3 regions of the Bradyrhizobium zhanjiangense genome follow, and region 3 is predicted to be linked to each of the others. Evidence: riboswitches for the same ligand, from Rfam matches in the RefSeq annotation. Region 3 holds a riboswitch; each other region holds the start of a gene.

Region 1 (3,275 bases), 1.6 Mb from region 3:
ACAGGCTCGAACGGTTCGAGACGCTCTCCGCCGAGTGCGAGCTGATTGCCAAGCTCGCCACCGACAGCACCAAGCGCGAGTTCTATCTGAAGCTCGCCGAGCAGTACCGCCAGCTGGCGGTGGATATGCGGCAGGCGATCGCGACCAGCGCTGCTGCTTGAGGCCGACTGCAATCCGTTCTTAACATTTGGCGCGCATTCTCAGGCGCATGCGGGCGTCGCTGATTGGCGATGGCTCGTAGTGGGAAGGCCGGGGTTCGTTGCAATGCAGCGCCTCGCGAGTGTCACTTGCCATGTTTGACGGGCAATCCCATGCGTCTCGTTGCAGTGATCATATTCGCGCTCATGACGGCTGCCTGCGATCAGGAGCAGGACATCACCGGCTCGACGTCGACCTGCCCGATGCGAAACTACAGCTACAATCCTCGCGACATGAACCAGTGCGTCAGCGCCTGCAAGTCATGCGATCACGGCACCACGGTCACCTGCACGACCTCCTGCACCCTCAAGGGGGCTCGCTGAGTTCTTGATGCTTGTGGCCAAAATCGCCGGCGCGCCAAAAGACAGGAGGCCGTCGGCGGTGCCCAGGCACCGGAACGATTCACTTGGATTAATCATTGAAGGAGGCGGGCAGGACGCGTGGAGTCCGATTGAATGGGTATGCTCGATCCCGGCCGGTTCCTAGTGTCGTGCTCGCATTGCGACGCATGGCCGATGGCTGCCAACGTCAAACGTTCAAGCTGGTCGGCATTCCCGCGTGAGGTCCGTTTCGTGTGTCGGCGCTGCCGCCGCGAGGAGACCGCGATTGTCTCTGCCTCCGGCGAACTGACGCCGATCAAGCGCATCGATGTTCCGCCACGCGACGTCGCCATCGCTTGGGCGCAGGCCCAGCGCCCGCGAGGGCGGACGTAGCTGCCGGGCCTCTGCTTGCGGGACGCACCGGCAGCGGCGAGTGGTCGCTGCCAGATGCAACCAGCCGATTGACTCCCGGGCTGCACGACTCGTAAAAGATCCGCGACGGTTCTCCTCACGGAGATCAAAAGGGAACGTGGTGCGAGATTTTCCCAACGCCGGGATCTTCTCAATGCCATGGCTGCCCCCGCAACTGTAAGCGGCGAATCTCTCGTCCTATGCCACTGGGAATCTCGGTCCTGGGAAGGCGACGGAGAGGTAACGACCCGCGAGCCAGGAGACCTGCCGTCAGCCGTGGTCACACGCGAAGATGTCGGTCGGGGAGTACAGACATTAGCTTCACCGGAGCGATTGATCGCTCCGTCGTGAAACCTCGTTCGCTGTGACGTGCCACTGATGTCCTGCCGAGGTTTTGTTCGCATGTCTTCCGTTTCCGCCGCAATCCGGTGCCGTCGCACGGCCTGGCTGGCGTCCAGCTTCATCATTCCCGTTCTTGTCCTCAATATGAGGGGCGTCCGCGCCCAGACTGCCGCCGAGCAGTTGCCGCCGGTCGAAGTGACCAGGGCCGACGATCAGAACCGCACGCGTGCCAGGGCGAGCAGCGATGGCGACATGGGGAGACGCCGTGCGACGCCGAACGGCGCGCCGACAGGGACCGGCTCGGCCGGCTTTGGCGGTGAGGCGGCCAGCAACAATGGAGGCATCGTCGGCGCCGCCACGACCGTCATCACGGCCGCGGACATCGCCCATTCGCCGTCGCAGACGCTTGCCGAGATCATCTCGACGCAAGTACCGGGCGCCCAGATCACGACGTTCTATGGCGGTCCGATCGGCGCCAAGACCGGTGTCGACCTGCGCGGCTTCGGCGCGTTCGCAACCGCCAACACGCTGGTGCTGGTCAACGGACGGCGGCTGAACGACATCGACATGGCGCAGGTGGACCTTGCCACCATCCCGCTCAATTCCATCGAGCGCATCGAGATCACGCGCGGCAATTCCGGTGCGGTGCTCTATGGGGACAACGCGGTCGGCGGCGTCATCAACATCGTCACCAAGAACGGCGTCGGCGGACCACCCATGGCCGCGGGCATCGAGGCCGGCTTCGGCTCGTTCAACACCAGGCTCGCCAACGTCTCGACGTGGCTCAATTCCGGTCCGTGGTCGACCTCGTTTTACGGCAACACCGTCAAGACCGATGGCTATCGTGACAACAATCGTTATTCCCAGGAGAACGGCGTCGGCAATCTGAACTACACGACGCCGGGGTTGACTGCGTTCCTGACCGTGACCGGCGACAATCAGGAGCTGCGACTGCCGGGCGGCCGCACCGTCGATCCCTCGATCGGCCTCGACGAGCTCGCGACCAACCGGAAGGGGACCAGCACGCCCTTCAACTATGCCAACCAGCAAGGTTTTGGCGCGACAGCGGGCTTCACAAAAACCCTGGTGAACGACGTCGATCTCATCGTCGACGGCGGCCTGCGCGACAAGAGGCAGCAGAGTGCTTTCTTCTCCAGTCCGACGCCCGTGCCCGCCTTTTTCACCTCGACCTATGTCGACGCTGATCTGACGACATGGTCGATCACGCCGCGGCTCAGCGTGAAGAGCCTCCTGCTCGGAATGCCGTCCCAGCTCTTGACCGGCATCGACTATTACGATGCGAGCTTTCAGCAGAACCGCGGCGCCGGCCAGGGTCTCGCCGCCTGGCACAATTACGACCTCAGGCAGCAGACCGTTGCGGGCTATTTTCAGCACACATTGGGTGTGACGCCTACGACCGACGTTTCCTATGGCGCGCGGGTGCAGACCATCAGTCTGTCGGCACGTGACAATTTTGATCCGGCAGCTCCGTTCAACGCCGACATCGGCGCGCTCCCGCTCAGGAGCGACGAGACCCAATATGCGCTGCACCTCGGTGCCGAGCATCGCCTCAACGACATGGTCTCGCTGTTCGGCCGCGCCGCGCGGGCGTTTCGCACGCCTGACGTCGACGAGCGGGTGTCGTCAGGACCCTCATTCGATCCCTTCTTCAATCCACTGCCGCAAACGTTCCTGCTCAAGACCCAGACCTCGCAGGATGTCGAGGCTGGGCTGCGTATCAAGGGAGGCGGTCTTCAGATGCAGAGCAGTCTCTATCTGATGGACCTCACCAACGAGATCCATTTCAATCCAATCCTGTTCTACAATACCAATCTCGATCCGACCCGCCGTTACGGCTCGGAGACCAGTGTCTCCTATCGCGTCAACGACGCGCTGCTCTTGCGCGCCGGCATGGCTTATACGAGGGCTGTCTTCCGAGAGGGCGTCTGGGCCGGCAATGATGTGCCGCTGGTCTCGCGCTACACCGCGAGTGTGGGTGTCACT
Region 2 (3,275 bases), 3.5 Mb from region 3:
TCTATTGTCTCACCGTCTTGCGCTCGCCACTGTGACTTGAATCTTTGGATAAGAGGGCTGTCGTTTTCGATAGGGGGGCTGTCGTTGGCGCGAACAGTGTTGCTCGTCGCAGCCAGCCCGGCCAGGCAGATCAGGGATCGACCGAGCCAAAGCCATAGCGCGCGTCTTCCTGACGTTTTCTTCATAACCGTCGGCCTATTCGGTCTCATCCACACGTCATTCCAGAGCGGGCAACCTTCAACCTGTTATGCGCGAGCGCAAGAAGTTAGCGGCGACGCGACGGGGCGACCACTGGTTTCCCGTGCGAGCAGGCGCTCCCCTCTATGTCACGCGCCGCTAACTTCACTGCCACCGACAGCCTCAATTTGCTGTGCTGGACATGCCCAGCAGGAGGACTGGGCATGCAGAGGACGTGCATTCTTCGTGCCAGATAATAGACGGCAATTCGCACCGGTTTTGTGTCCTCTTTGTCGACTTTCCGACTGGCGCATGTCTCGATGTTTCCGTTCAACCTCTCCAGCGCGGCTTATGCATCCCCGTCACGCACCGGATGTTCGACGGCACAGCGGAACGCCTCGGTGCCAAGTTCCTGATGAGAAGTGGCAGCCCGTTTGCCGTCATTGAACCGTGTCGTTCGGTTATCGTTGCCGGAATGTGGGCTTTCGATCTCTGCCGTGGCTTCGGGCACTTTCGGCCAAGGGGCCATGGCGCGCCCTTTCGCGACGTGCGGCGCTCCGGAAGTCGAGAACAGCCTCAGTCGGGCGCGCTTTGTACTCGATGGCGAACGACGCCAAGCCGATCTTCGCCGAGCATTTGGGGTGTGGCTAGCACCGCAAATCAAACGTGCTGCCCGGGTATGTTGCTGGCTTATCCAGATGTCTTGGGCCTATTCAACACGGATCCTGTTGGTCGAGAAGGTGGCTGGATGGCGCACGTGCTCGAAAAACCGCTGGGAAGCTGGGACGGGCGACAATGCGTTCTGCCCTCGAGGCAGCAGTCCCGACCGCGCAAGCCGCATTTGTCCGTTCCACCGATCTGGCGTGCACCCCGCGGGCAGCTGCGATGCTCATTGCGATATCGCTGATTGGAGAGCGCTTCTACATCATCTCAATGATAGAGATGCACGGTCATTCGCGTAGCAGATGTCGCAGCATCAGCTTGAGACAGAATCTGGGAGGTTGACGGAAGACTTCTCTTGCCGATAATCCAGGTCGTCGAGGTTCTCCGGTTTCCATTTGATCCGGAGCTAAGAGGGAAGCCGGTGAAAATGCCGGCGCTGCCCCCGCAACTGTGAGCGGCGAGCCGCTGTCCAACGATGTCACTGAAGCCTGCGCGGCTTCGGGAAGGCCGGACAGCAGCGATGACCCGCGAGCCAGGAGACCTGCCCCGACAAAATATTCGTCCACGGGCGGGGTGTCCCGGTGGTGCGCCAAGCAGCCGTCGCACCGCGCGACTTCCCCTGCCTGCGTCCGCCATGGCCTTTGCTCCCAACATGGGGTTAACGCTATGTCTCTTCTCTCCCTTCCTGTTGCCACGCTCGGAACGCCACGCATCGGTCCAAGGCGCGAGCTCAAACTCGCTCTAGAAAGCTACTGGGCCGGAAAAAGCAGCGAACAGCAGTTGCTCGAGGACGCAGCTGGCCTGCGTGCCGCGAACTGGGCTCGTCAGAAATCTATCGGCGTCACGGTCATTCCATCGAACGATTTCTCGCTGTATGACCAGGTGCTCGACACAAGTGTCATGGTTGGCGCCATCCCGGAGATCTACGCCTCGAAAGACGAATCCGTTTCGCTCAAGACATACTTCGCCATGGCCCGCGGTTCACAATGCGACGACCAGGAAGCGAGTTGCGGTCACGGACCGCGCGGATTTGGCGCACCCGCGCAGGAGATGACCAAGTGGTTCGACACCAACTACCACTACATGGTCCCCGAGTTTCACAGGGGACAGACTTTCAGGCTATGCTCTCGCAAGCCGATCGAGGAGTATGAGGAAGCCAAGGCCCTTGGCTTTCAGACCCGCCCTGTCCTGATCGGGCCGGTCACATTCCTAAAGCTCGGCAAGAGTCCCGATCCCACGTTCCAGCCACTCTCACTGCTGGATGAACTGATACCCGCGTATATCGAGGTTCTGCAGGAATTGGCCAAACGTGGGGCAAATTGGGTTCAGTTCGACGAGCCCTGCCTGATTCTCGATCTGGAGGAGGGGGCGCGAAAATCTTTGCGACATGCCTATGACCGGCTCGCCAAGGAGGGGCCGGCCATCAAGATCATGGTTGCCAGTTATTTCGGAGACCTCGGCGACAATCTCGACACCGCCTTGAGCCTGCCAGTTGCCGGGCTGCACCTCGATCTGGTTCGAGCGCCACAGTTGTTGCACCAGATTATCGCTGGCGGCCGAAGTGATCTCGTCATGTCGCTCGGTGTCGTCGACGGTCGGAATGTATGGCGGTCGAATTTGTCGTCGCTGCGCCAGCAGCTCGAACCCGCGATTGCGAAGCTTGGCAAGGATCGTGTACAGATTGCCCCATCCTGCTCGCTGCTTCATGTGCCGGTCGATGTTGAACTCGAGACCGGTCTCGCTTCCGACGTCAAGAGCTGGCTTGCTTTCTCGGTCCAGAAGATGCGGGAGCTTGCGATCCTAGCGCGGGCACTTGCGGGCGACCAGAATGTTGCGCTAGCTCTTGCCGAGTCGGAACGTGCCGCGACTGTCCGCCGGTCTTCGCCGAAAATCCGTGATGCCAATGTCGCTGTCCGGATGACAGCGATCGACCAGACCATGCGTCGGCGCGCGAGCCCATTTGCCCGTCGTGCCGAGATCCAAAGAAATCGTTTCGGACTACCGGCTTTTCCAACCACGACGATCGGGTCGTTTCCGCAGACCACAGAGGTCCGGAATGCCCGTGCGGCGTATGCGCGAGGCGCGATAAGCGACGAGCAATACGACAGGTTCCTCAAGGAGGAGACTGCGCGCGCCGTACGTTGGCAGGAGGACATCGGTCTTGACGTCCTCGTGCATGGCGAGTTCGAGCGCAATGACATGGTGCAGTACTTCGGCGAGCAACTCGCCGGCTTCGCATTTACCAGGAACGGATGGGTGCAGTCGTACGGCTCGCGCTGCGTCAGGCCACCGATCCTGTTTGGCGATGTAGTGCGGTCGAAGCCTATCACCGTGGACTGGTGGCGCTACGCGCAATCACTAACGAAGAAGCCGATGAAGGCGATGTTGACGGGACCGGTGACGATCTTGAACTGGTCCTTTGTTCGCGATGATAT
Region 3 (3,275 bases):
GCCGCACGCGGCGTCTCCGGCACCGGTGCGACCGCCGACATCGCGGAGATGCTGGGCTGGCCGGTCGTGCTAGTGATCGATCCGTCGGGACAGGCGCAGACCGCGGCGGCAATCGCCGCGGGTCTTCGTGACTATCGCGCCGGGGTGCGCCTCGCAGGCGTCGTGCTCAATCGCGTCGCCAGCCCGCGCCATGAAGATCTCGTGCGGCACGCACTCAACGATGCCGGCATTGCCGTGTTCGGCGCGCTGCCGCGCCATGCCGAGATCAGCCTGCCGAAGCGCCATCTCGGCCTGGTTCAGGCCGAGGAGCAGGTCGAGATCGGCAAGCTGATCGACGAGGCCGCGCGCTTCGTCGCCGAGCATGTCGATCTCGAGGCGGTGCTGCGAGCGGCAGCCAGCTGGTCGCCGCAATCCGGGGAGAACGGCCTGAACGTGACGCCGCCGGGCCAACGCATCGCGCTGGCCCGCGATGCGGCGTTCTCTTTCGTGTATCCGCATATGCTGGAAGCCTGGCGCGCGGCCGGCGCCGAGATCTCGACATTCTCGCCGTTGGCCGATGAAGCGCCTGACGCAAGCGCCGATGTCTGCTGGCTGCCAGGCGGCTATCCCGAGCTTCATGCCGGCAAGATTGCGGCTAGTGCACGCTTTCGCGACGGCTTGCGCGTCTTTGCTGAGACGCGCCCCGTGCACGGCGAATGCGGAGGCTATATGGTGTTGGGAATCGCTTTGACCGACGCCGACGGCGTGCGCCATGAGATGGCGGGGTTGCTCGGCCTGGAGACCAGCTTTGCCAAGCGCCGCATGCATCTGGGCTATCGTCTCGCCGAACTGGCCGCACCGATGCCGGGGCATCAGGTCGGCGCACGCCTGCGCGGCCACGAGTTCCATTATTCGACAATCATCGCCCAGCCGGACACGCCGCTGGCCGTGGTTCACGATGCAACCGGCACGGTCATTGCCGAGACCGGCTCGCGGCGGGGCCAAGCCACCGGCACGTTCTTCCATCTGATCGCGGAGGATCGGTGAGCGGTTTTGTTTCTTTCGTCTCCGCCGGCCCCGGCGACCCAGAACTCCTCACGGTGAAGGGGACTGCGCGGCTGCGTGAGGCCGACGTCGTGCTCTATGACGATCTTGCCTCCGGCGCGATCCTCGATCTCGCTCGTCCCGGCGCCAATCTCGTCGCGGTGGGGAAACGGGCAGGGCGGCCCTCGACCAAGCAGCACCATGTCAATCGCCTGCTCGTCGATTATGCCGCAACCGGCGCGCGGGTGGTGCGGCTGAAGTCCGGCGACGCCGGCATTTTCGGCCGGCTCGAGGAGGAGCTGGAGACGCTGCGCGAGGCCGGCATCGGCTACGAGATCATTCCCGGCGTCACCTCCGCCTGCGTTGCCGCCGCGCAAGCCGGCATCCCCCTGACCCGGCGCCACACCTCGCGGCGGGTGCAGTTCGTGACCGGGGCCGACGTCACCGGCGAACTGCCGCCAAACCTGAATTGGGCGGCGCTCGCCGATCCCGAGGCAACCACCGTGGTCTACATGGGCCGGCGCACTTTTCCGGCGCTTGCCGCAAAATTGATCGACCATGGCCTCGCCGCAGATACGCCGGCGCTGTTTGCGGAATCACTCGGCCGTTCCGACGAGCGGCTGGTCCGCACCACGATTGCCGAGCTCGCCGAGCAGCTTGCGCGGGGCGGCGCCGCCTCGACGGCCGCCGTCATCCTGTTCGGCGCCCTGGCGGGAGACGATCCGTCATGATGGCCGCCGTCGTCCTTCGCCCCTTGACGCCCGGCTCGCGAAAGGGGCACACAGGAGAGGCATGGTGCTCGACGCGGCGCAAAGCGCCGGAGCATAATCGGGAATGGGGATGGGCGGACCCAGTTGCGGCGTCCAAAACCCCAGCCGCCCCCGCGACTGTAAGCGGTGAGGGGCTCCGATCAGCCACTGAGCCGCAAGGCACGGGAAGGCCGGAGAACCCCAGTGAACCGCGAGCCAGGAGACCGGCCCTGCACGTTTTGAGGCCAAGGCCGTCGGGTGTGACGGCAGGAAGGATCTGAACCATGCATATCGAACCAGGGATCGTGACGGGCGCCAAGCTCGTGTTGAGTTACGCAACCGGCATCGCCGCAGGTGGTGTTGCCTTGAAACTCGCGGTCGAGACCGTGCGCGAGCAGGGCATCGGCTCGCTCGCGACGCGCACGCTCGCCACCACCGGCCTCGTCTTCACTTTCTTCCAGGTGCTGCCGCACTTCCCGGTCGGCGTCTCCGAGGTGCACTTCATCCTGGGCTCGACCTTGTTCCTGCTGTTCGGTGCTGCGCCCGCCGCCTTCGGCCTTGCGTTCGGCCTGCTGCTCCAGGGCGTCTTCTTCGTGCCGACCGACCTGCCGCAATATGGCATGAACGTCACCACGCTCCTGGTGCCGCTGTTCGCGATCCAGGCGTTGGCGACGCGGATCATTCCGCGCAACACGGCTTACGTCGATCTGCAATACCGCCAGGCGCTGGCGCTCTCGACCGCCTATCAGTCCGGCATCGTCGCCTGGGTGGCGTTCTGGGCCCTCTATGGCTCCGGCTTCGGCGCGACCAACCTCGCCAACATCGCGACGTTTGCGGCATCCTATGCGCTGGTCATCGTGATCGAGCCGCTCGCCGATCTCGCCGTGCTGGCGCTGGCGAAGTCGCTGCGTGGCGTCACCGCGCCCGGCCTCGTCACGCCGCGCCTGCATAACGCCGCTTAAGAGACAAGCGAACGGGCGGCCGGCGCGGTCGCCCTTCGCGCTCGTGATGCTCACGCTCTCCCTGATAGGCATCGGTTGCGGCGATCCCGGGCAGCTCACGCGCGCCGCGATCCAAGCCATCAACGCCGCCGATCTCGTCCTGATCCCGCGCAAGGGGTCGGCGAAATCCGATCTTGCGGATCTGCGGCGGACGATCTGCGCGGACGTGCTCACCAGCGCGAGCACGCGCATCGCCGAGTTCGACTTGCCAGTGCGTGACGCGACTGAGGCGGACTACCGCAAGGGCGTGGACGATTGGCACGATGCGGTTGCCGCGACCTGGTCGCAAACGATCGCAAATCATCTCGCCGGCGAGGGCAAGGTTGCGCTGCTGATCTGGGGCGATCCTTCGCTCTACGACTCCTCGCTACGCATCGCGCGGCGGCTCGATCCCTTGCCTGATATCGAGGTCGTGCCCGGCATCACCTCAATCCAGGCGCTGTGCGCCGTGCATGCGCTGCCGCTCAACGACATCGGCGAGCCGTTCCTAGTCACGACGGGG

Evidence for each region. Region 3 has a riboswitch for cobalamin ahead of XH85_RS30540 (energy-coupling factor ABC transporter permease). Riboswitches for the same ligand answer to the same signal wherever they lie in the genome.
Region 1: it holds a riboswitch for cobalamin, as region 3 does, so the genes downstream of both, XH85_RS22705 (TonB-dependent receptor) here and XH85_RS30540 (energy-coupling factor ABC transporter permease) in region 3, are expected to answer to the same signal.
Region 2: it holds a riboswitch for cobalamin, as region 3 does, so the genes downstream of both, metE (5-methyltetrahydropteroyltriglutamate--homocysteine S-methyltransferase) here and XH85_RS30540 (energy-coupling factor ABC transporter permease) in region 3, are expected to answer to the same signal.

What each region holds. Positions count from the first base shown of each region.
Region 1 covers NZ_CP022221.1:4,751,857-4,755,131, forward strand. The annotation lists gene XH85_RS45270 (hypothetical protein) at 1-161, shown strand, start outside; gene XH85_RS22695 (hypothetical protein) at 312-521, shown strand; cobalamin riboswitch at 1,001-1,215, shown strand; gene XH85_RS22705 (TonB-dependent receptor) at 1,416-3,275, shown strand, end outside.
Region 2 covers NZ_CP022221.1:2,883,159-2,886,433, forward strand. The annotation lists gene XH85_RS13390 (nodulate formation efficiency C protein) at 1-185, opposite strand, end outside; cobalamin riboswitch at 1,201-1,403, shown strand; gene metE (5-methyltetrahydropteroyltriglutamate--homocysteine S-methyltransferase) at 1,507-3,275, shown strand, end outside.
Region 3 covers NZ_CP022221.1:6,343,791-6,347,065, reverse strand. The annotation lists gene XH85_RS30550 (cobyrinic acid a,c-diamide synthase CobB) at 1-1,026, shown strand, start outside; gene cobA (uroporphyrinogen-III C-methyltransferase) at 1,023-1,754, shown strand; cobalamin riboswitch at 1,800-2,019, shown strand; gene XH85_RS30540 (energy-coupling factor ABC transporter permease) at 2,057-2,734, shown strand; gene cobF (precorrin-6A synthase (deacetylating)) at 2,781-3,275, shown strand, end outside.